Regions from separate parts of the Saccharophagus degradans 2-40 genome, predicted to be linked through region 3. Evidence: predicted binding sites of a transcription regulator. Region 3 holds the regulator's gene; each other region holds the start of a gene.
The links. The regulator sigma-54, encoded in region 3, starts transcription at its own class of promoters, with help from an activator protein. The targets are predictions, from matches to a motif close to TGGCACANNNNTTGCNNT.

Region 1 (5,993 bases), 1.1 Mb from region 3:
GGCTTACATGCCTGTTGGTGAGAAGGAGAAGCAGGGGGTTGAAGTGTTTTTACGAAACTGCCTAATTAGCGATAATAAGTTTGTCCGAGCTTGGGCGTATAACGGTTTTTATGAGCTTGCACTTCAATACCCAGCGTATAAAACCGAAGTGAAAAAGTTTTTAGACATGGCGATGAAGGATGAAGCCGCATCGGTTAAGGCTAGAGTTCGAAATATATTGAAGCGCGGTTTTTGAGGCACGAGCGCTTTTACCTTTAAAGGCAGATCTAAAATTTGTATAGTTTTGTTGAAACTGGATAGTGGCAAATTTGGTATAAAAGATATTCTATATCAGAGGGGTAGGGCGTGGAGCTTCATCAAGTTGTTGGTGATTTAGTAAAAACATACATGAATTTGGCGCAAGCCTACGAAGCAGAATTCTCATTACTTACTGGCAAGCTACCAGGTAAGGATGGGGCGTACTCCCTTGATACGCTTTTAGATGAGGTTCATATCGGGTATTTGGCGTTTGAAGGTGATAACCCTATAGCTTTCGCGAATATATACCAAAGTGAAAATACATACGAAATATGCGAGTTTTACGTTGTTCCTGCTGCAAGAAAAAGAAAGCTAGGCTCGAAATTTATAGCCAGTATTTGGAAGTCTCATCCTGGCAGCTGGGAAGTAAAACAAATACAAGGCGCAGATTATGCGGTAAACTTTTGGCGCAGCGCCCTTACTTCTGAAGGGATTTTATATTCTGAGTGTGAATATGACGATACATACTGGGGAAAGGTAAATCGCCAAGTATTTGATGTTAGGTAGGGCGGGTAAGTCTAATGAATGATGTAACTACACAGCTCTCTGCAACAAGTTGGGATCATCTTTATTTTTATGGTTTAACTAAATCTCCGTTAAGTGAGGTAGGGTTAAATCAAAATATGGTACAAGCGTTAATAGGAATGGTGGGCGCTACAGCATCAGTGAGTACTGGTGCACTTATCAACCCTAAATATATGCTTAATCAGAAAGGTACTACACCTTGGTTAGCAATGTATGCCCTAGTTACTATGAAACAACCTGAGCTGCTAGATGAAGTATTTAATGGCGCGGCTGCCGCTTTTGTCCCAAATCAAGCTATAGAGCCTATATTTATAGATCATATTAATTGGCCAAGTGACATGTTGGCTAACTACGATATTGAGCTAGAAGGCTTTAATATTTTTATTTTACCTTTCATGGTGCCCAATACCTCCCGCTATAACCTAACGCTTTCGCAATCTATGAAAGCTCCTGATGGTAGTTTAGAAATATTTGGTGCTGGAAAGTTCGACGAAAATAAGCCCGAAGATGTGCTGGCTAGTATTCAAGACGCTTTAGTATTTATTAAAATGCATCGGCAGGATGTTTGGGGTAAGTAATCTCAATTTCTATTCGACCGGTCGAACTATTACCTTTTTCTGTTGGTGGGTAAACTTATGCTATGCCGTTATAAGTTCACATAAAAGTAATCTACCGCTAGGCCTCCAAAAAAATCAATTACCGCGCGGTAAATTTAGGCGCTTGTAAAGCGCGTACACTGCTTGTCGAAACTACTGCTGTCTACTCCTGACTAGAAGTGGTTTCTAAGTGTTGGCACTTCCTTTCTCGACATGTTTAACCGTCCGCTTTGTCTTCAATAACGTTCTGTGTGAAATTTACAAAGAACTTTGTAAATAATTCGGTAATTTTGTGCGCTGCACCTATGTTTTAGCGCATTTTTTACACTAATTGTCGTGTTTCTCCCTGTTTTTAAGTTGGCACAGCCGTTGCTAAATAACAATTGCCGTTCACTAAATATTTATTGAGGATTGTAATATGACAATTTTAAACAAAAGCTATCAACCCGTTCTTTCTGCTGGCAGTCTTGTTGGTGACAAAGTGATGAATGTAAATGGTGATGATCTAGGTAAAATTGAAGAGCTTATGTTCGATGTTGACACCGGTCGTATTGAATACGCTGTGCTTTCTTTCGGTGGTTTTTTAGGCTTGGGGGATAAGTACTTTGCGATTCCTTGGAGTGCAATGGAAGTGAATTTGGCAGAGAAATGTATGGTGCTTAACATTCCGAAAGAACGTTTAAAAAACGCAAAAGGTTTCGATAAAGATAACTGGCCAAATATGGCGGATCATACGTGGGCGGCAGAGCTTCGCAATCAGTACGGTTTATAAGCCTGAATACGCCGACTAGGCAAATCTGGTCGGCATTCCAACTAGATATTTAAAGGAGTTAATCATGGAAAATTTCGAATTAAATCAGCAAGAATTAACCTACGTAGCAGGATTGGGAACAGTTGGCTTAGTAGATGACATTGATGCGCTAGAAAGTTCTGATAGTTATCGCATGCAAGAGCGGCCAGCCAAATCTCATTGGTGGGATGATGTGGTTGTTAAGATTACCTATTAATGCAAAAGAGCATTAATAAAAAGGTAGTTCATTTTTTAGTCGTATATTTTAAAGATGTAGAAGCAGTTCGCACGTTACAGGCTTCTCTGTGTTATTGAATCACTGGCGGTACGAACAACCAGCCAGTGATTTTACTTCTTAGTTCGAGCCGTTTTTAACGTGTTGATCGAACCACTGTAATATTGCTTGATGAAATTCTTTCTTGTTCTCTTTATTTTTTATGCTGTGGCCCGCATTGGGGAAGAGCATAAGTTTATGGGGAATGCCTTCCTGCTTCAATTTTTCTGCCATATTGATAGAGTTCTCTGGCTGTACCTTGTTATCCTCTTCGCCGTGCATGAGTAAAACAGCCATATGCTTAGGCAATTTCTCTGGCCATTTTTGAGCTGATCTGTGAGTGAGTTCTGCTTCGCGATTTTGATAGTAGTTGGGTATCCACCTAGAAAGTACATTGTCCTCCATAATTGGGCGATAGGGGATTTCTTTGAATAAGTCGGTTGGGCCGCCAATTGTAACCAATGCGCGGATGCGATTTGTGTGTGTGGCTGCCAAGTAACCCATCATGGCGCCGCGGCTACCGCCTAGCATGCCTATGCGGCTACTATCGGCTTGTGGCATGGAGTCGATAATAGGCAGCAAGGCTAATACGTCGTTAACATCCTTCCCTCCAAACTCATCTGCTAAATAATTTTCTTGTGGCTTTTTACCTTCTCGTGCGCCACGGTACTGCGATGCAATTACAATATAGCCTGCATTTGCTAGAGGTAAAAACTGCGATACGATAAATTTAAAGGGCACCACACCACTTAAGGCATTACCGCCACGGTTTACAATAATGACTGGCCGTTTGGTTGTGTCTGCCGTTTTACTGTAAAGGTACACTCCACGCACGGCGTGCCCGTCTACATTGTAGGTAAACCATTGGCATTCAAACTTAGCTTGTATTTTGGTTAGCTTTGTTAGCTTATTCGGGTCGGTAGGGGCTGGGTCTTTGGAGAATGGAAAGTCGTAACACGAAACCTTTGTTTCTTCAATCGAGCTAAAAGTATTGTGGCTTGGTGTAGACATATGACTGCATGCCGTTAATAGGCTTAGTGCCGTAAGTATAAAAATTTGCTTCATTAGCTGGCCCTTCCTGTTATGCCGCTAGGCTCATATAGTATTTACAAAGTGCGCTGCAGCTTATCAGAGGCTTATACCTTGGGCTAGGCCTTAGCGTGTTGGGGTATGTTGCATAAGATATGCACGAATTTTTATATGATTTGATGGCTGCAAAACGGTAATAGCTAAGTTATTGGGGGTAGGTTTTGTTCGCACAATTTTAGGTTTATATAAGCACCACAGCGAAGAGGTGCCCTCAGCTTAATAGCCCCAATTACCCTATGGGCAGCACCCCTGTATTCACGGGGGTTTTTAATACAAACGATGAGTGCACTCCGCTAACGCCTTCGATGGTTGTGAGTGTATGCAGTAAAAAATGCTGGTAGGCATCCATATCTTTCACTATTACCTTCATTAAATAATCCGCAGATTGGCCCGCTATCAGGTGGCATTCCAATACTTCTGGGTGCAGGGCTATTTTGCGTTCGAAGTTTTCAAACCGCTCGGGGGTGTGTTTATCCATACCTACCTGAATAAACGCAATAAGCGTTAGGCCGAGTTTGCGCGCGTTTAGGTGGGCTCGGTAGCCTGCTATTAGGCCTAGCTCCTCTAAGTGGCGTACACGGCGTAAACAGGGGGATGGGGAGAGGTTAATTCTATCGGCTAATTCTTGATTGGATAGCCTGCCATCTTTTTGCAGTATGTCGAGTATCATTCGGTCGTACTTATCGAGTTCTGTGGTCATATGGCACCTAATGGCAATAATATTTCAATAATAGTTCTATATTGGGCATAAAATAGCACAAATAAATGTATTTGTGGTTTTTTGGCAATAATCTGCTGCGCCTTCTTACGTATACTAATTCCATGTTGATGCACGCGGTGTTGCAAACCAAGGTGAGGTGAAAGCCTACCTACTTAAGCCCTTACAAGGGGCTGCAACACAGGGGTTACCCATCCCTTAGTAGCAAGCACGCTACACAAGCACTCGCCTCACAAGGGCAAGCAAATTTAAGGCTTAAACAGAGCCTGTGATTGTGCCACCGCTTTGCATCCTTACTTTGTAGTTAGTTAATTCTTATTTGGAGCCTTTCCCATGCTTGCTCAGCCAGCGCAAAAATACCGTCCATTTAAAGGTGCACAGTTAGCCGATCGTCAATGGCCAAACCGCACTATAGAAAAACCGCCCATTTGGATGAGCACGGATTTGCGTGATGGTAATCAGGCGCTTATCGACCCCATGTCGGTGGAAACCAAGCTTACGTTTTTTAAAGAAATTGTCGCTATGAATTTTAAGGAGATCGAAATTGGGTTTCCTTCTGCATCCGATACCGATTTTCAGTTTACGCGCAGGCTTATTGACGAAGGGCACATTCCTGAAGATGTGACCATAGAGGTGCTTGTACAAGCGCGTAAAGAATTAATAGAGCGCACCGTAGAAAGTGTGCGCGGTGCAAAGCGGGTGATTATTCATATGTACAACCCCACTGCGCCTAGCTTTCGCTCTATTGTGTATAAAACCGATAAAGCCGGTGTTAAAAATATTGCGGTGCAAGGCACCAAGTGGGTGATGGAAGCCACAGCCAAGGCGCCTGAGGTGGAGTGGGTATACCAATATTCGCCAGAGGTTTTTTCTGGCACAGAAATAGAATTTTCCAAAGAAGTGGTGGATGCTGTAAGTGCAACATGGCAACCAACGCCAGAAAATAAAATGATTATTAATTTACCCGCAACCGTAGAAATGGGTACGCCCAATACCTACGCGGATCAAATTGAGTGGATGCACCGTTATATAGAGCGGCGCGATTCTATAGTGTTAAGTGTTCACCCGCATAACGATAGGGGTACAGCCGTTGCGGCTGCCGAATTAGCGGTAATGGCGGGCGCAGATAGGGTAGAGGGGTGTTTGTTTGGTAATGGCGAGCGCACCGGTAATGTGGATTTGGTTACCCTTGCGCTTAACCTTTATACGCAGGGTGTGCACCCAGGGTTAGATTTTTCTGATATAGATAAAGTGCGCAAACTTGTAGAAACCTGTAACCAAATACCTGTGCATCCGCGCCACCCATACGCCGGTGAACTTGTATTTACGGCGTTTTCTGGTTCGCATCAAGATGCGATTAAGAAAGGGTTTGCGCAACGAAAAGACGGCGAAATTTGGGAAGTACCTTACTTGCCAATAGACCCTAAAGATTTAAATCGCGATTATGATGCCGTGGTGCGTGTAAACAGCCAGTCTGGTAAAGGTGGCGTGAGCTTTTTACTTCAACAAAAGGCTGGTTTGGAATTGCCGCGCCGCTTACAAATAGAATTTAGTGGCATAGTGCAAAAAATTAATGATGAAACCGGTAAAGAAATGACCGCCGCGCAAATTGTGGATGTGTTTCAGCAAGAATATTTTGGAGCTACGCAAGGGTTTGAATATGTTGCGTGCCACGTATCAGACAGCAAAACTATTGCAGAAGGC
Region 2 (5,993 bases), 1.2 Mb from region 3:
GCGTTCAGATTCAAAGAGAGTGAGCAACGATTCGCAGGCTTTAATATCAGCGACAATTTGGCCCTGAATAGCTTGAGGTGTAACAGACATATTCCTCTCCATTTAATCTCGAAAATTGGCGAAAATTTGGCGTTTAGTTAAATATAAGCATTTACTATGCCGAGAGGTATGAGTGTTGGTGCTAATCTACGGCTGTTACTTGGTATAGCGCTAAACACGGGGAAGCGGGTTTAATAAATTAAACCCAAAAATTAGAGCAATTCGTCTTGCGAGAGCAAGGCGCGAGCAATAGCCTTGTCGTCGGGGCTGTAGGAGCCATTATTTAGCTCTGCACGCACTCTTTCTACTTTGCCCATGTCTACATCTGGGGCCGAGGCTAAACCAGCTTCGAGCTGAGCAAGTGATTTGCCCGCATCACTTAGCGATACCGAATCTTTGCTCTGTGTGTTCTCGTTACTGCTTGCGCTCTCAGTAGTCTGCGTGCGTGATTTTACACCGCCCGCGGGTGATTGATGGGTCTTACCCGCACCACCTGTAGAGTTTAAGCTGTTACCTGAATCTATAACCATTGTCTTAGTCCCGTGTTGTCCCCCAAATTGGCTTGTATCTTACCTAGGCCAACTGCTGCGACGCAGTACTACAATTCTCTGGGATGGTGCCAATACTCTTATAATCTACGTTTGAGCTTACTAACAGTTTGGCACAATCTTATCGTCTATAGTGTGTATCGGCCGGTATTAGATACGCTTTAGGGCTTTTTTAATATTTTTTTGCTTTATTACTCTTTCGTGCTATTTAAAGGGGAATGGGCACTAAATGCTAATGCTTACTCGCCCTGGGCCGCTTACCACGCCATCTACAACGCGCTTGGATTGATTGTTGCGCACGCGAATTTGTTTGCCAACGTGGCCGTTTTCGAGGGCCTCGCCATTTACCGCTACGGCTATCATATTACCTCGTACTTCAATTACCACTGTATCGCCTTTACTCACAACCTGCGCGGGTCGAACATGAGAGAGTTTAATTGCCTCGCCAGCGTTAACGGAGCGGGTAAGCTCTTGACCAATAATGCGCTGCGCATCTTGCACATGGCCAGAGCCGTATCTGGCGATATTAATAACCTGTACGTTTAAGTCGGCTTCGCTAATTGTAGCGCCGCGTCTTAGGGTGCGCGAAGCAACCACTATCTCGCTATAAACTTCTATATCAACTGGTACATAAATGGACCAGCGGTGTGGGCCGGCACAGGTGGTTTTAATTGTCGCGTTGGCGGTCATATGTGATGGCGTGTTTACATTCATCTCTAAGGGGTGGCCGCAGCGGGCGAGGCGTAACCGGCTATCTAGGTTGCCAACGTCGATTTTTAAATCCTTGTCCAAAATTTTGTCGGTATACACCCCAGAGAAGTGATTTCGCGCAAAAAGGTCAATTTGTTGACGTAGCTCTTGCGTAGTCATGTACTCAATTTCGGCGCTCGCTGCTTTGTTTGCCACTAAAAGAGTAAGTGAAATAAATACAAGTAAAAAACTACGATTCCTCATCATTCTTGTCCTATGCTGTATGTGTGACACGCGAAATAGCGTTGACACTAAACTTTGACAAAAAACTGCCGCTATAACGATGTATCTGCAAACCCCGTGCCTTTGTGTCCACGGGAGATGTTTTAAGCGTCGGCTTTAACGAAATGAGGGTGAACATGGCTGGTGTTCTGGATAGTGTTAATCAGCGAACCCAACTGGTGGGGCAAAACAGATTAGAGCTTCTGCTTTTTAATCTAGGCGACAACCAAACCTATGGCATCAATGTGTTCAAGGTGAAGGAAGTGCTGCAGTGTCCGCCGTTAAACGAAATACCTAAGCGCAACCCCGTTGTGCGGGGTGTTGCTCATATACGTGGCGGCACCATTCCTATTATGGATTTACGCAGAGCAACCGGCAGCGCGCCGCTAACAAACCTAGAAACCTGTTTTGTGATAATCACAGAATATAATCGCTCTACACAGGGCTTTTTGGTTAAGGGTGTTGAGCGCATCGTAAATATGAATTGGGGTGATATTCATCCGCCACCCAAAGGGGCGGGCAGAGAGAATTACCTTACTGCGGTTACCCAAGTAGATAATCGCTTGGTAGAAATAATAGATGTAGAAAAGATACTTGCTGAAGTTTCCCCAATGTTGGATGAGGTAAGCGCAGAGGTTATTCAAGATGCGCAGGCCGAAACAACGGTACTTAAGCACGTGTTAGTTGCTGATGATTCTGCGATCGCTCGCAAGCAAATTCAAAGAGTTCTGGCATCACTGGGTATAAAAACTACCGTGTGTAAAGATGGAGCTGAAGCGCTTGGGTATTTAACGGACTTAGTCGCTGAAGGTAAAGACCCCTATCATGAACTAATGATGGTAATTTCCGATATTGAAATGCCAGAGATGGACGGTTATACCTTTACTGCAGAGGTGCGGGCTAATCCAAAACTCGCAAACATGCACATTATTTTACACACGTCTTTAAGTGGTGTGTTTAATGAAGCTATGGTTAAAAAAGTGGGTGCCAACGATTTCTTAGCGAAATTTCATCCGGACGAACTGGCTAAGCGTGTTAACGCAAGAATTAAAGTTCTAACTGGTGACGGCTTTGAGATGGAAGACTAGTGTCTATTCAAGGGGTTAGGGCGCTTATTCAGTGCGGTTGTACGACAAATAAGATGAGAATATGGTGACCTCAGTATCAGGAATGGAAAGTGGCGCAGCGCTGGATGCCGAAGCATTTGAGGCATTTAGAATTTTTTTGCAGGAAGCTGCAGGAATTGACTTAGGTAGTAATAAGCAGTACTTGGTGGCTACGCGTATTCGACGTATTTTAATTGATTACAAGCTAGACTCACTCATTGAGCTAGTGCTAACCATTAAACAGCCTAGTCAGCGTGAATTACGCCAAAAGGTTATCGATGCAATGACCACAAACGAGACTTTTTGGTTTCGTGATATTTACCCTTACGATTACCTGCAAAGTACCTTGCTGCCCGAATGGTTTAAAAATAAGCCCAATGGGCGCATGCGCATTTGGTCATCTGCTTGTTCTTCAGGGCAGGAGCCATATTCTATTAGCATAGTTCTAGAAGAGTTTAGTAAGCGCAACTTTGGCAAACGTATTAATGCCGAAATTGTTGCCACCGACCTTTCTACCGAGATTATGGCGCAGGCGAAAAGTGCAGAGTACGATAGACTATCCGTTTCACGGGGGCTATCGTCCGAGAGATTAAGGGAAAACTTTGAAGAAATTGAAAAGGAAAAATGGCGTGTAAAGCCAAGCATAAAAAGCAGAATTACTTTTAGACCCCAAAACCTAAAAGACTCCTACGTTATGCTTGGAAAGTTCGATATTGTTTTTTGTCGGAATGTACTAATTTATTTTTCTAGTGAATTAAAGCAAGACATCATTAAGCGTATACACGCCACAATGGTCCCTGGCGGCTATTTATTCTTAGGCTCTTCAGAAAGCCTAGGCGAATCTGCAAAGCTATTTGACATGGTTCACTGTAGCCCTGGAGTGGTGTATAGAGCTAAATAGCAGTTACCTAGCCGGCATATTTTTAATAAATTCTTTTCTTTGGCCGCTACCAGCAGATGTTGGTTGCGGCTTTCTTTTTTGTACCCCTAAAACCTTTCAGGTAAAGCTTGTCTGCCAAGCGGAAACTCATTGCCGTTACCTCGAGTTTTACCTCCAATATTTTGCCTTTCTACAAGCGAAAATATAAAAATAGCTAGTTAATTCAATAAGTTAGTTGATATGTGATTAAGTTGGCATAAGCGTTGCTCTATTCCACGTGTACACAAAGTAATAGTTAATTGCGTTACATCAAAATAGGGTAGGTAATCACACATGGCCATTTCATTTGATAAAGCACTGGGAATTTACGAATCCGCGCTTTCTCTACGTTCTGAGCGTGCTGGCGTGTTGGCGAATAACCTCGCAAACGTGAATACCCCCGGATATAAAGCGCGCGATATCGATTTTCAGCAAGCATTGAAAGATTCAATGGGACAGGGAATAGGCGGCAAAGCGGCTAAAACTACCCACGCGGCGCACTTTGGAGCGGCAGAAAATAACCGCTTTAGCGGTGAACCTTTGTACCGTTCTCCCTCGCAGCCCTCTGTAGACGGCAATACCGTTGAAGAACAAAAAGAGCATGCGGAATACATGAAAAACACATTGGAGTTTCAAGCGGCGTTTACTGTACTTAACAGTAAATTCAAAGGCTTAACTAAAGCGATACGCGGCGAATAACCCCCAATTAACTAGGTGGATTTGAAAATGAGTTTATCAGGCATATTTGACACAGCGGGCTCCGGTATGAATGCACAGAGCGTTCGCCTTAATACCACAGCAAGCAACATTGCAAACGCAGAAACCGCAAGCTCTAGCGCAGATACCGTATACCGAGGCCGCCACCCAGTTTTTGCCACTGTGCAAGCAGGGTATATGCAAGGCCAAGTAGGCGCCTTGGATGATGAGCAAGAAATGGGCGTGCAGGTAATGGGTATTGTTGAAAGTGATGCACCTTTGCAAAGGCGTTATGAGCCAGGCCACCCGCAGGCGGATGAAGAAGGTTATGTGCACTATCCAAACGTTAATATCGTAGAAGAAATGGCCAATATGATTTCTGCTTCGCGCTCGTTCCAAATGAATGTAGAGGTTATGAATTCTGCCAAGCAAATGGTGCAACGCGTTTTACAGCTTGGCCAATAATTAAATCGCATTAGCTAGTAACACCAAAACACAATATTCACGCTAAGAGGGTAAAGCAATGACGGAAATCGCAGCTACAGGCAATAGCTTTTTGAGCGATATGTCGATTGCCAAAAAGAATCCAACAGAGCCGCAATCCAATGAATTGGGCCAGAGTGCATTTTTGGAATTAATGATCACCCAATTAGAAAATCAAGACCCGCTTAGCCCGCAAGAAAACTCTGAATTTATCGCGCAATTAGCGCAGTTTAGTTCGGTAGAAAGCTTAGATAAGCTCAATAATAACTTTGATAGTTTTGCCAATTCATTTGTCGCCAACCAAGCGTTGCAAGCTTCCACTTTGGTTGGCCGCTCGGTAACAGTGCCCTCCGATAGAACTGAATTAAAAGCAGGCGGTGTAGTAAGTGCTAGTGTGGATGTGCCCAGTAGCAGTGGCGATATATTAGTAAATATTTCTACCGAGGGCGGCTCGCTTGTGGACCAAATTTCACTGGGCGTTCGACCTGCCGGTGAGTTAGTCATGCGCTGGGATGGCAATCAAATGGAAGTGAATGGCGAGCTGCTAGATTGGCAAACATCACAAGAAAACGGCATACCACCGGGCACTTATCGGTTTGATGTAAGCACGCGGGTAGATGGTGAAGAAGTAAAACTTGGCACTGCACTTAGTGCCAATGTAAACAGCGTTACTGTGGGCACCAATGGCGGCCTAACTCTGAACCTAGCCGGTATTGGCGCTGTTGGCCTAGATGATATTAAACAATTTAACGAATAAGTCGCTCATAATTTTACGAGAAGTAAGTAGGAGAAAGTTATGCCTTTCGATACAGCCTTAAGCGGTATTCGCGCCGCCTCCAGTGACCTGTCTGTAACAGGTAATAATATCGCTAACGCGTCTACCACTGGTTTTAAAGCATCGCGCGCGGAATTTGGCGATGTATATGCTACCTCGGTGCTGGGTGCCGGTGTGAATGCGATAGGTAGCGGTGTGCAAGTCCAGGAAGTTGCGCAGCGTTTTAGTCAGGGCAACGTAGGTTTTACCGAAAACGAGCTGGATCTTGCTATTAACGGTAATGGTTTTTTTGTTGTGAGCCAGCAAGGGGAAACACTCTACACTCGAGCAGGTAGTTTTGGGTTAGATGACGAAGGCTATGTGGTAAATAACACGGGTGCAGTTTTGCAAGGCTTTTCGGCCGATGGAGCGGGTAATATAGGCGGTATTCAAGGTGATATTAGAATACAAACCAG
Region 3 (5,993 bases):
TTACACCAACTAGATTGTCGACATGAGCACTTTTGATTTTATTAAATCGGCGCAGCGCACCATAAGCATGGAAGTCGCCGCCGTAACAGCCATGGCACAGCGCATAGACAGCAGCTTTAGCCAAGCCTGCGAGATTATTCTAGCGTGCCAAGGGCGCACAGTGGTCACAGGCATTGGTAAATCGGGCCATATAGCAAAAAAAATTGCGGCCTCTTTAGCCAGCACCGGCACCCCCGCATTTTTTGTGCACCCAGCAGAAGCTAGCCACGGCGACCTGGGCATGATTACCTCAAATGATGTCGTTATTGCCCTTTCTAATTCGGGCTCGTCGTCAGAGATGGTAGCCTTACTGCCCACGCTAACCCGCGTGGGCGCCAAAATTATTAGCCTGTGCGGCAAAGCAGACTCGCCCCTCGCGCAAGCGGCCAATGTAAACTTAGATATTTGGATAGAAAGCGAAGCCTGCCCACTCGATTTAGCCCCAACCTCTAGCACTACAGCATCGCTAGTAATGGGCGACGCCCTTACTGTAGCCCTGCTAGAAGCCCGCGGCTTTAGCGCCGAAGATTTTGCCTTTCGCCACCCCGGCGGCACCCTTGGCCGAAAACTCCTGCTGCGCGTATCCGACGTAATGCATGCTGGCGATCAAGTACCCAAAATTCATCGCGCGGCATCACTGGGTGAAACCCTAAGCATGATGACCGCCAAAGGGTTTGGCATGACCGCCGTGATGGACGATAGCGATAAGCTTGTTGGCATATTCACCGACGGCGACCTGCGCCGCTGCGTAGATAAGGGCATAAACATTGGCAGCGCTATTGTGGGCGATGTAATGACTCCCAACCCGCGCACAGTGCAAAGCCGCATGCTGGCTGCACAAGCGCTGAACTTGATGGAAACAAATAAAATAACCGCGTTAATCGTAGAAGACGAGAACCAAAAGGCAGTTGGCGTACTCCATATGCACGACCTGCTGCGCGCAGGCTTGGTGTAATTACCCAGGCCCGCCCCCTACCACCAACGGATAAGCACATAATGACTAGCAACGAAATTATCGAAAAAGCCAAGAAAATACGCCTGCTTTTATTAGACGTAGATGGCGTACTCACCGATGGCAAACTCTATTTCAACAACGACGGCCAAGAAATGAAGGCGTTTAATACCCTAGATGGCCACGGTATAAAAGTTTTGCGCAAGTCTGGCGTTGAAGTGGGCATTATTACCGGCCGCGAGAGTGCATTGGTTTCGCGCAGAGCCAACGACCTAGGCATTAAATTAATTCGCCAAGGCAGAGAAGATAAGTTCGACGCCCTGCAAGAAATACTTAAGGAGTTTCCCTGCGAATTAGAGCATATTGCCTATATGGGTGACGACTACCCAGACCTACTGGTAATGACCAAGGTAGGCCTTGCACTAACCGTCAACAATGCAGTTAGCGCCGTTGCAGAGCGCGCCCACTGGCGCAGTGAACGCCGCGGCGGCGATGGTGCCGTGCGCGATGCCTGTGATTTTATTATGCGCGCCCAAAACACTTTTGACCAAACCCTTAGCCAATACCTTTAGCCCTAAGCTATACCTAAGCTATGCCTAAGCGCTATGGTAGCTTCACTTAAATACGCAGACAGCTCATGTTAAAAAACGGCCTCTACATTGCCTTTGTTGTCACCCTTGTTATTGGGCTGCTGTTTTATGGCGACTCACCAGAACAGCTTTTGGGTAGCGGGCAAGATAAAAAAGCAGCCAAAATATACCCTTATGCCATTGCTCACCACGCCTCTACGCGGCACTTCGCCAACGACGGCACGCTCGATTACGAGTTTGTGGCCTCGCGCCTAGAGCACTACCAGCTTACGGAAGATCAAGCGCCCGAAGACGAAAATCGCGTGTACACTCTTATCGACCTACCAGTGCTTACAATCTTTCAGGGCGAGCAACCGTGGCGAGTAGAAGCTAAAAAAGGCAAGCTGCTTGGCGACGGTCAATCTATAGAGCTGTGGGAAGACGTTGTAATACGACAAAAGAATGAAAGCGGCACCTACACCCAACTAACGACAAATAAATTATTAATATTGCCGCACGAAAAAGTCGCACAGACTGAAGAGACTGTTAAAATCAACTCCCCAAGGGGAGAAATGACAGGAGTCGGCATGGTTGCCGACCTCGCAGAACGCAAAATCACCCTGCTAGGTAAAGTAAGAGGCACGCATGACCCAATCTAAATTAAGCCGTATAGCGCAGCTATGTTTACGCGCAGGGCTGCTTGCCGCACTTGCTGCCAACCCAGCACAGGCGCTGCCTAGTGACCGCTCGCAACCGCTTAGCACAGATGCAGACAAGCTCGAACTAGACGATAAAAGCGGCACCACCACGCTTTACGGCAACGTAATTATTGAGCAGGGCAGCATGCGGATAACCGCAGACAAAGTGATTTTGCATTACAACAAAAACAAACTCACTCACGTTATCGCCACCGGGGAACCGGCTCATTACAGCCAAGTGCCCCGCGCCAACCAAGAACCCGTACAAGCGCGCGCCAAACGCCTTGAATATCATATCGAGCAGGAAACCCTAACCCTGCTAAACAACGCCTCACTGGTGCAAGATGGCGGCACCAGCCTAAGCGGCAACCGCATTGACTACGACGTGAAAAAATCCCTCGTAAAAGCCGGTAGCGACATAGAAGAAGGCGAGAAACGACGCGTTCGCCTTGTTATTCCAGCCAAAACCCTCAGCAACCAAGAATAAGCGCACCAGCAACTATGCCAAAGTTAGAAGCACTCCACTTAGCCAAAAGCTACAAAGGCCGCAAAGTCGTTATAGATGTATCCATGAGCGTGGAGGACGGCCAAGTTGTGGGGCTGCTAGGCCCAAACGGCGCAGGTAAAACCACCTGTTTCTACATGATTGCAGGCATTGTGCAAGCCGATAAAGGCAGCGTACATATTAACGGCAAAGATGTGAGCCGCCTGCCGATGCATGGTCGTGCACGCGCTGGACTAGGCTACCTGCCGCAGGAAGCCTCTGTGTTTCGCAAGCTAACTGTAAGCGAAAATATTCTCGCCATTTTAGAGACACGCAGCGACCTTAATCGCAAACAGCGCCTCGAACAGCTCGAGCGCCTGCTAGGTGAATTTCATATCAACCATATTAAAAACAGCTTGGGCATGGCGCTTTCTGGCGGCGAACGCCGTCGTGTAGAAATAGCGCGCGCACTGGCCACAGACCCAGCATTTATTCTGCTAGACGAACCCTTTGCAGGGGTAGACCCCATATCGGTGAGCGACATCAAAGATATTATCCGCCACCTTAAAGCACGCGGTATTGGCGTACTTATTACCGACCACAATGTGCGCGAAACGCTGGATATATGTGAAAAAGCCTATATAGTATCGGAAGGCCACATTATTGCCGAAGGCGATGCGGCCACCGTACTTAATAACAAAAAAGTACGCGAAGTTTATTTGGGGCAACATTTTACCCTCTAGCTCTTTACCGCAATGAGCTACACTCTTAGAATCAACGCTCGTATCTCGGGCGTCTCGCTCTCGTGCAACAAATCCCCTCGCTTATCACCTAACGGCATAAACCTTGCTTATAAAATCAGGGAAAATCATTGCTTGTAGTCCTGCTGACGGCTAAACTTAGGTTAACGTTAATTTTCACCCAGCCCGATTAACCGCCGTGTTCGGCCAGATTATATGAAGCAATCCCTACAGCTAAAGCTTGGTCAACAACTTACCATGACCCCGCAATTGCAGCAGGCCATTCGCCTTCTACAATTGTCGACCCTTGACCTGCAACACGAAATTCAAGAAGCGCTAGACAGCAACCCTATGCTGGAAGCCTCTGAAGATGACTTTGATGGCGGCGACGTAGAGGCCAGCAGCGACGATAACGCTGAAGCGAAAACTGCGAGCACGACAGAAGAAAAACCCGCAGCGGAAAAAGTAGAAGACAGCTACGAAACCACCGACAACAGCGGTGAGCTGGAATGGAATGACGACATTCCAAAAGACTTGGCCGTAGACACCAACTGGGATGACATCTACCAAACCTCAGGCCCTGCTACCGGCTTAGCCCGCAACGATGAAGACGACCCCGATTACGAATCTCGCCGCGGCAATTCCGAATCCCTGCAGGATCACCTCAGCTGGCAGCTCAACCTCACGCCAATGTCTGACCGCGATAAAGAGATCGCAGAGGCCATTATTGATGCCGTTGAACCCAGCGGCATGCTTTGCCAAACAGCTGAAGAAATATTTTCGGGGCTTGCAGCCCACGACGAAGAGCTAGAGCTCGACGAAGTACTCGCCGTACTGCACCGTGTACAACAATTTGACCCACCCGGTGTTGCCAGTCAAAACGTGCGCGAATGTCTGCTTATTCAACTTAACCAGTTTGAACTGGATCAAACCAGCCCCGAGCTAAAACTAGCCAAGAATATTGTTGATCAGTACTTAGATGTACTGGCCGCGCGCGATTTCAAACAGCTTATGCGTAAGCTGAAAGTAAAAGAGCAAGACTTACAGGCAGCCATTGCCGTTATTCAAGGGCTCAACCCGCGGCCAGGCGAATCCATCGGCAGCGACTCGACCGAATATGTGATTCCCGACGTTTTTGTATCTAAAGAAAACGACCGCTGGACTGTGCGACTCAACCCTGAAATCGCCCCTAAGCTGCGTATTAACTCGGGTTATGCATCCTTGGTAAAACGCGCCGATACCAGCGCCGACAACACCTTTTTACGCGATAACCTGCAAGAGGCGCGCTGGTTTCTAAAAAGCCTGCAGAGCCGCAACGAAACACTTTTAAAGGTTGCCACCTGTATAGTCGAAAAACAGCAGGGCTTCTTAGACCAGGGCCCTGAAGCCATGCGCCCAATGGTACTGCACGATGTAGCAGAAACCGTCGAGATGCACGAATCAACCATTTCACGTGTTACCACGCAAAAATACATGCACACTCCGCAAGGTATTTTTGAGTTGAAGTACTTTTTTTCTAGCCATGTTGCAACGGATTCCGGCGGTGAGTGCTCTTCCACTGCCATTCGCGCAATAATCAAAAAGCTGGTAGCCGCAGAAAATGCACGCAAACCGCTTAGCGACTCCAAAATAACCGACATCTTAGCCGAGCAAGGTATTAAGGTAGCGCGCCGCACCATAGCCAAATATCGCGAGTCCCTTAATATCCCACCATCAAACGAAAGAAAACGCTTGGTTTAAGTGTTTTTTTAGCATTCCTCCGCCCTTTACACTGCACGTGGCAGGGGGAATGCTGTTACAATTCGCGCCGAGCGACCTAGTCGCCTTAAATCTGCAAACAAAAGCCTGGCCAGGCCCGGTGCGCAAGCACTGAGTGACCTACTTGCCCCAACGATTCTAGACAGAAGTATGCTAGTTGAAACTATCCTAACCTTAGATTGCACCCGCTCGAAAATAGTTGGTGGCAGCAAAAAACGTGTGCTCGAACAGCTTGCACAAATTTTCTCTCACTCTGTAGAAGACTTGAGCGAAGACAGCCTGTTCCAAAGCCTCATTGGGCGAGAGCGCTTAGGCTCTACCGGCATAGGCGATGGTATAGCTATCCCCCACTGCCGCTTTGCAACTGGCGGCGAAACTTTTTGCGCTTGCATCACCCTTGAAGAACCCGTCGACTTTGATTCGATCGACAACAAACCGGTAGATGTAATATTCGCAATGGTAGTACCAGAAGACGCCAACAGCGAACACTTAGCCACCTTGGCTAGCCTTGCAGAGAAACTGCAAAAACCAGAATTTGTTAAGGGTTTACGCAACGCCACTTCCGACGCGCAATTGTTTAACGCGGCTGTGTCGGCCTGCTAAGATAAACCATCTATACTCACGGTATATACGCTGCGCAAACGCACCGTTTTGACTCTCCTTACACAAATTTACTGCTACCCTTTATTGGTAGTGTAAATGTAAAGGTATTCGTCAATACTCCACTCACACACTGGGATACAAAGGTCACAG
Region 4 (5,993 bases), 1.5 Mb from region 3:
CTGAATTTGACCTGTCATTTATGGAGGATGACTACGAAGACGGTACGTTTAGATACGCGGTCCTGCAGTCTGATGCCATATTCCCCAGAGCCTATGCTTATGACATTAGTTTTTGGACCATTATCGATATTGCTTCAGCGTTAATAGGTCTAGATAGTCTGCAGGTTATTTGGACCCAGGTTGGTAATATGCTTGCAGGAAGAGATGTAGATGTCGTGTCCTTCTCTGTAGCAATTCTAGATGTACTGTCACTATTCCCTCCAGCTGCACCACTTAAGGCTGTAACTGTACCTGCAAAATTGGCGATTAAACTCCTTAAACTGGGTAACAACAAGGCCGTTAAATACCTAGGCGGAGTAATGAAAAAGATGTTCCAAAAGGCCAAAGGGAGAGATTTCACTTTGGTTTACCAAGGAATCGCCTTCTTTATTATTGTGGCAGATATGGCTTTAGATGAAGAAGCTAGGGCAGGGATAACTGAAGTTGCCAAAATGATAAATTCAACGGACGATTTTTTAGATATCCTTGACTTCTTTTCGCTGGCCGATGATGAAATTTCACTTGAAGCGGCAGCAATCCATAACCAGGGTGAGTATTATTCTTTATTCCCCAGCGCCTATGCTTCTGTTGCTAGCGGGGCTGGGGTGGCTATAGGTAAAACCCTTAAGGAAATCGCTCCAGTACTGGCTAAGTCAGGAAAAGAGGCGCCCAAAACTCTGGGGGAATTGGGTAGGGTTTTAAAGGAAACTGATAAAGCTTTTTTAAAGAATATTAGCTTTGATAAAAATTTCTTAACTGGAATACTTAGCAACTTTAAGGCTGTAGGTGTTTCAAAGATTAGAGGTTTTCTTCTTAATAACCGGCAGCGTGTTGGCCCGATCACATTAACAGCTATTATCGCCTATTTGGAAACAGAGCTGGAGGCGGGGAGATTCTTAAATGCGGAGGCCATTCCCAACGATGAGGATAGGCAGCGCTCTATTGAAGAATTAAGAAAGCTTTATGTTACTGCTTTACCAGGTGTTGCAGCGGGGGAGAAAGCTTATGGGAATTTTGTGGCTAAGGCTTTTGGTGCTCAGTTTCAGCTTTTACAGCTGGGTATTTTGCACGGTATGGCTGAGTCTGTGTCTATAACGGATTTAAATCCCAATCGAATTGTAGGCATCGAGGTGGATAGAAAAGTACTAATTTTCGAGCTTGAAGAAGATCTAAGAGAAATAAAGTCTATGGCTCGAGCTGACCGAGTGTATTCTAATCTTAATGCTTTTAGGATCTTTACTCGAGAAATAGATATTCTGACTGGAACTCGAGATTCTAATGAGATTTGGCGGGAAATGAAGTCTTATAAAGGGATTGGTACTAGTAAAACAGGTAATTCACCTGTTAAGTATAATGGCTCTGTTACTCCTTGGAAATGGAATCAGGGTAAGGGTGATGTGGACAGTGAGACAGGCGATGGCAAGAAGAAGAACGGAACTGTTCACAGGCAGCTTACTCTTGATCGGGTGGCAAAAGGTACTTTTGCTGCTATGGGGAAAAAAGAACTTACGTCTAAAAACCTCAATCTTTACGGTGTAACTATAAATGTACAAGAAGTTTTCTGGCATTTCCATGACTTTAAAACCAAAACAACAGAAAACCCTGCTTTGAGTGAGATAATAGACCAGTTTACAAAGCCTCCGGTGGGGGTAAGTACATTTTATACGAAACGTCAAAATCCATATTTGGCAAAAATTGATAGTGATACGTTTATTTTAGGTAACTTAGACTTATTTATCACTTCATCAAAGACAGAGCTTGAAGAGGCGATAAAGGCAGAGATCAAAGATAAAATTGATAATATTGAGGAGGAAGTCATTGGAGCCGTCGTTGAAAATTAAATTGGAAGCAGATATTACTTGGTTAAAAAGCAGAGAAGCTCTTTGGGTTGTATACGAAAAAACGTATTCGAACGGGCCTGAAAGTGGTGATATTGATCTTATTGATGCTCGTAAAAAATGGTTTTTGGAGGGCGATTTAAATCCACTTGTTCAACTTGCTGTAGAGAGAGGGGATGAAAATGGCGAATTAAGTATGTCTTTAGTACTAAATCTTTGCCCTGCTCAGAGCGTGGAGCAGCATAGTGAGTTCCTTAAGAGGTTCTGCTTATTTTTGTCTAGAAAAAAAATAGGTTGGTGGGCTGATGGCGTTGAGGATAAAAATAGAGAAGCAATACAAACCTTTAGTAATATATTCTCCGGAGCTCAGAATTCAGATCAGGCCAATATATATGAGTATTATTTTGAAAAATTAATTCCCGTTGATGGAGAGGTAACTTTTCCATTTTCACTTGGTGACGACAATTGGGTACCTTCGTTCAGGGTTAATGTCCCGTCCTATGTACGAAAAATGCTTTATTCTATGTGGCGTTATCTATACGGTCGGAATTCACATAAGGCTTTTTCACATGTAAGGTTAGCGTTATCCTTTGTAAGACAAAATGTTGCCTCCATTGATGCAAAGGTTTTCGATGTGGATTACTTGGATGAAGATTACTATTCTGAATCTGGTGAGTATGTAAATTGTGTTGGGCAGGAATGCATGCGGGAAATTCTTGCAAGATTAAATGGTTATAATATTTGGCCGAGCGACGGAGATGAGTGTAAGTGTTACGATCTTGAGTTTGAGGCTGAGCTGAAAAAAGTGTTCGAAAATGCAAGCATGCCTCCTGCGTATTACCAATTGCTTGATTTTATTCACGAACACAAAGAAGATTGTGTTTAACTTGGCTCTTTGCTGTTGATTTTATCTCGCATGTGGCTTATTGCACTATTGATTCCCTTGGCGTAGGTGTTGCTTTTTTGAATTGTTTGGTTAGTCTGTTTTTTAAAATTCTGTCTGATGTGTAAAAGTTGAACCAAACGAAATCCACTTTACCTATTAGATTATTAGAGCTAACCCACCCAAAGCTTCTGCTGTCTATACTGCGTAAAGCGTTGTCACCCTCGACAAATAGCTCGAACTCGGCATTAGCACTTGATTGCTGGGTTCGAGTTATACGTTTAACTAATATTGGCTTGTTATTTCCACCTTTAAAAACTATTACATCGCCAACATGAGGTGGATTGGTTTTATAGTGCCATGTATCAACTAATACAATATCGCCCGGCATAAGCGTGGGCTGCATAGAGACAGAGGGTATATGGTAAAAAGCAAACCCAAAGATATGCGCTTTATAAGTGTGGCTACCAACAATAATCACTAGGTTTACAGCTGTAAGTACAAAAAAATGCGTAAGTGCTTTTACGTTTGCGACTGTATTTATATGTTTTAGTGCGTTTAAAAAAGTAAATAGATGAATTAAGGCTAAACCTATAAGTAGTAGGCATAGCCCGTATCTGAAGGTAATTAAACGTGTAATACACAGCAATATAACCCAAGCCAAGCCAAGTAAAGGCACTAAACTGCCTGCCCAGTACCTGTTGGCAAACATTGGGCCTGCGCCGGGAACGATTAAGCTTAGAAATATTTTTATTGTAGTTAACATTTTGTTGTTTATATTTGCTTAGGTATTTTCTCTGTGAAAAAGAAAAAGCTTTGCCGAAAATTGGTAGATTTGGGTCAGCTGGATAAATTCTAAATGGCTTTAAATTCAACAATCGGTTATATTATGCGCACTTTATAGAATCTAAACGAAGTGCCAAACTATTGGCAGCAAGGTTGTACTAATTGTAACCGAAAACTGGCACAGACCAGTACAAGTAACCCATTTTGGACCATATTTATGCGATTTAAATTTTTAGTTAGTTCTGTGCTTGCGTTTGGCTTGGCTAGCGGTGCACATGCAGGCTTAATTAATGGCGACTTCGAAGACGGACTTAACGGTTGGGAGGCCTACGATGATGTTGCCGAAAATGGTGGGGTAGCAATCATAGGGGACAACGCAGCATATGGTGCAAGCACGCTGTTTCAGGCCAGCAATACAGGTGCAGGCGTTGTAAACTTCGAATTCGATTTTTTGGCTGATATTTCTGATGATATCTCATCAAGTCATTTCTCAGATTTTTTCGCAAGCTCCTTGTATTTTACTGACGATATATCAACTTTTGATCTATTCGGTGGCTATGATGACGTTCAATGGATGTTTGATGTAGATGCCTATGGTGAAATCGTTTATGAAGGTTCAGTTACAGACAGTGCTGTTGGGACAGGCTGGAGACACTTTAGTTTTGAATTTGTGAGTAGCTATGACTATGTCGTAACGGTGTTCGATATCTTTGATATTAATGGTAATGTTGATTCTACATTCCAAATAGATAACGTTTCGTTATCCGCAGTAATAGCTAGCGTGCCAGAACCCTCTAGCTTGGTACTATTCCTTTCGCTTTTAGGGTTTGCCGGTCTAGTTAGAGTGCGTGCTTTAAACACCAAATAAAGCCCATAGCCGTAAAAAAATATTAAAAAGCTCTGCTTTTAAAGCAGGGCTTTTTTTGTAGCTGCATATTCGTGTTTTTGCGATATTAAAACGTTTCCGTTTAACCTCAAGCCCTGTGCCTGTCGGGTTTATTTACACATCAACAGCCCGTAAAACCTTATGTATACGTAAGTTGTTGTTATATAAAGCTAATTTTTATTGGCATGCAAATTGCTTTAGCGGCACTAGTATTAACTTTTTTATTTTCTAAGGAATGTGTAAATGAGCTATTTAAAGAGCGTTGCTTTAACAGTAATGGCGCTTACTTTTTCAGCGGTTTCTAATGCAAATCTGCTAGTAAATGGTGATTTTGAGGATGATGTGGGCCTTACTGGCTCTCGCTGGGGTGTTTATAGCAGCATCAATGGCTGGCAGACCTATTCTGGCCCTGGTATTGAAATTCAGCGTAATACTATTGTGGCTGCACAAAGTGGCAATCAATACGTAGAGTTGGATTCGCATACAGGTACAGATACTAACTCGGTAATGTACCAAGCGATTGATAGCTTATCTGTTGGTGCTAGCTACGAGCTTAGCTTTTGGTACCATGCTCGCACTAACAACGGTGCCGCAAACGATAACGGTATAGAAGTGCTGTGGGGCGATAGCTTGCCTGGCGCGACTGTTTTAGATTTGGAAGGTTATTCACGTAACAGCAATCTTGGCTGGATGAACTTTAGCCTAGATTTAGTTGCAACAGCAGAAACTATGTTTTTGTCTTTTGGCGCAACGGGTTTAGATAATACTCTAGGCGGCTTTATCGATAACGTAAGTCTTACTGCTGTACCAGAGCCGGGCACTTTAGCGTTGTTTGCTATTGGCGCTGCAGGCCTCTTAGTTGGTCGTCGCCGCTTACAGAGCTAATTGTTCTAGGTGCATGTAATACAGAAGCCGGCTTTTATGCCGGCTTTTTTATGCCCAATTGATGCGCAGTTTAGTTTACGTCGTTACAACATTACTTCTCTTACTTTCCATTCCTTTTCTTTTCTTACCCACACCACACATGCTGCACCTTTCTATAAAAGCACTTTCTTTCTGAATTTAGCGTGGTTAGCCCGTATAAAACTTAAATAGCGCTGGGGTGGAAGCCCTAAATACAGCGGTGTCAAATGCTTACTGCCTGCTAGTTCTTACCCATTTGTATAAATCCCTTGCTTTAATTCAATAGTGTTGCCAGTATTGTGTACATATAAATACTCAAATACTGCTAAAATGTATATATAAGTGTACATTTTAGGGTAGAGGGAAGGCATGCCTAGAGACGATTACCTAAGTGGAATTAGCGCAGAAGCGCTTAATTTACACGCTATATTTGCACAAAACATCAAAGAAGCGCGCAAAGCCCGCGGTTGGAGCCAAATAGAAGCTGCAGAGCGGTGTTTACTGTCGCGTGGCGCATACCGCGCAGTTGAAAATGGCGAGCTTGGTACAGCTATAGGAGTGTATTGGTTGGTGTTAGATACCTTCGGCCTGATAGACGGCGTAGCCGAGCTGGCGGCACCGCATAAGGACGAAATAGGGCGCCGCAACCGCGAAGTGC

Region 1: SDE_RS12030 (PRC-barrel domain-containing protein) is a predicted target of sigma-54. The motif match lies at 1,777-1,794, and genes of this name have one in related genera.
Region 2: flgB (flagellar basal body rod protein FlgB) is a predicted target of sigma-54. The motif match lies at 3,798-3,815, and genes of this name have one in related genera.
Region 4: SDE_RS10710 (PEP-CTERM sorting domain-containing protein) is a predicted target of sigma-54. The motif match lies at 4,614-4,631, and genes of this name have one in related genera.

The regions. Positions count from the first base shown of each region.
Region 1 covers NC_007912.1:2,923,103-2,929,095, reverse strand. Annotated here, with positions in the region: gene SDE_RS12045 (hypothetical protein) at 1-235, shown strand, start outside; gene SDE_RS12040 (GNAT family N-acetyltransferase) at 346-804, shown strand; gene SDE_RS12035 (hypothetical protein) at 819-1,400, shown strand; gene SDE_RS12030 (PRC-barrel domain-containing protein) at 1,837-2,190, shown strand; gene SDE_RS22865 (hypothetical protein) at 2,255-2,425, shown strand; gene SDE_RS12025 (alpha/beta hydrolase family protein) at 2,564-3,547, opposite strand; gene SDE_RS12020 (Lrp/AsnC family transcriptional regulator) at 3,801-4,271, opposite strand; gene leuA (2-isopropylmalate synthase) at 4,623-5,993, shown strand, end outside.
Region 2 covers NC_007912.1:2,814,185-2,820,177, reverse strand. Annotated here, with positions in the region: gene SDE_RS11610 (flagella synthesis protein FlgN) at 1-90, opposite strand, end outside; gene flgM (flagellar biosynthesis anti-sigma factor FlgM) at 252-569, opposite strand; gene flgA (flagellar basal body P-ring formation chaperone FlgA) at 813-1,544, opposite strand; gene SDE_RS11595 (chemotaxis protein CheV) at 1,697-2,647, shown strand; gene SDE_RS11590 (CheR family methyltransferase) at 2,709-3,566, shown strand; gene flgB (flagellar basal body rod protein FlgB) at 3,879-4,283, shown strand; gene flgC (flagellar basal body rod protein FlgC) at 4,311-4,745, shown strand; gene SDE_RS11575 (flagellar hook assembly protein FlgD) at 4,804-5,520, shown strand; gene SDE_RS11570 (flagellar hook-basal body complex protein) at 5,560-5,993, shown strand, end outside.
Region 3 covers NC_007912.1:4,050,474-4,056,466, forward strand. Annotated here, with positions in the region: gene SDE_RS16615 (calcium/sodium antiporter) at 1-13, shown strand, start outside; gene SDE_RS16620 (KpsF/GutQ family sugar-phosphate isomerase) at 23-994, shown strand; gene SDE_RS16625 (KdsC family phosphatase) at 1,036-1,563, shown strand; gene lptC (LPS export ABC transporter periplasmic protein LptC) at 1,629-2,219, shown strand; gene lptA (lipopolysaccharide transport periplasmic protein LptA) at 2,206-2,745, shown strand; gene lptB (LPS export ABC transporter ATP-binding protein) at 2,760-3,485, shown strand; gene SDE_RS16645 (RNA polymerase factor sigma-54) at 3,699-5,222, shown strand; gene ptsN (PTS IIA-like nitrogen regulatory protein PtsN) at 5,391-5,843, shown strand.
Region 4 covers NC_007912.1:2,567,720-2,573,712, reverse strand. Annotated here, with positions in the region: gene SDE_RS10730 (tryptophan synthase alpha chain) at 1-1,880, shown strand, start outside; gene SDE_RS10725 (hypothetical protein) at 1,870-2,763, shown strand; gene lepB (signal peptidase I) at 2,801-3,526, opposite strand; gene SDE_RS10715 (PEP-CTERM sorting domain-containing protein) at 3,764-4,414, shown strand; gene SDE_RS10710 (PEP-CTERM sorting domain-containing protein) at 4,676-5,317, shown strand; gene SDE_RS10705 (helix-turn-helix domain-containing protein) at 5,705-5,993, shown strand, end outside.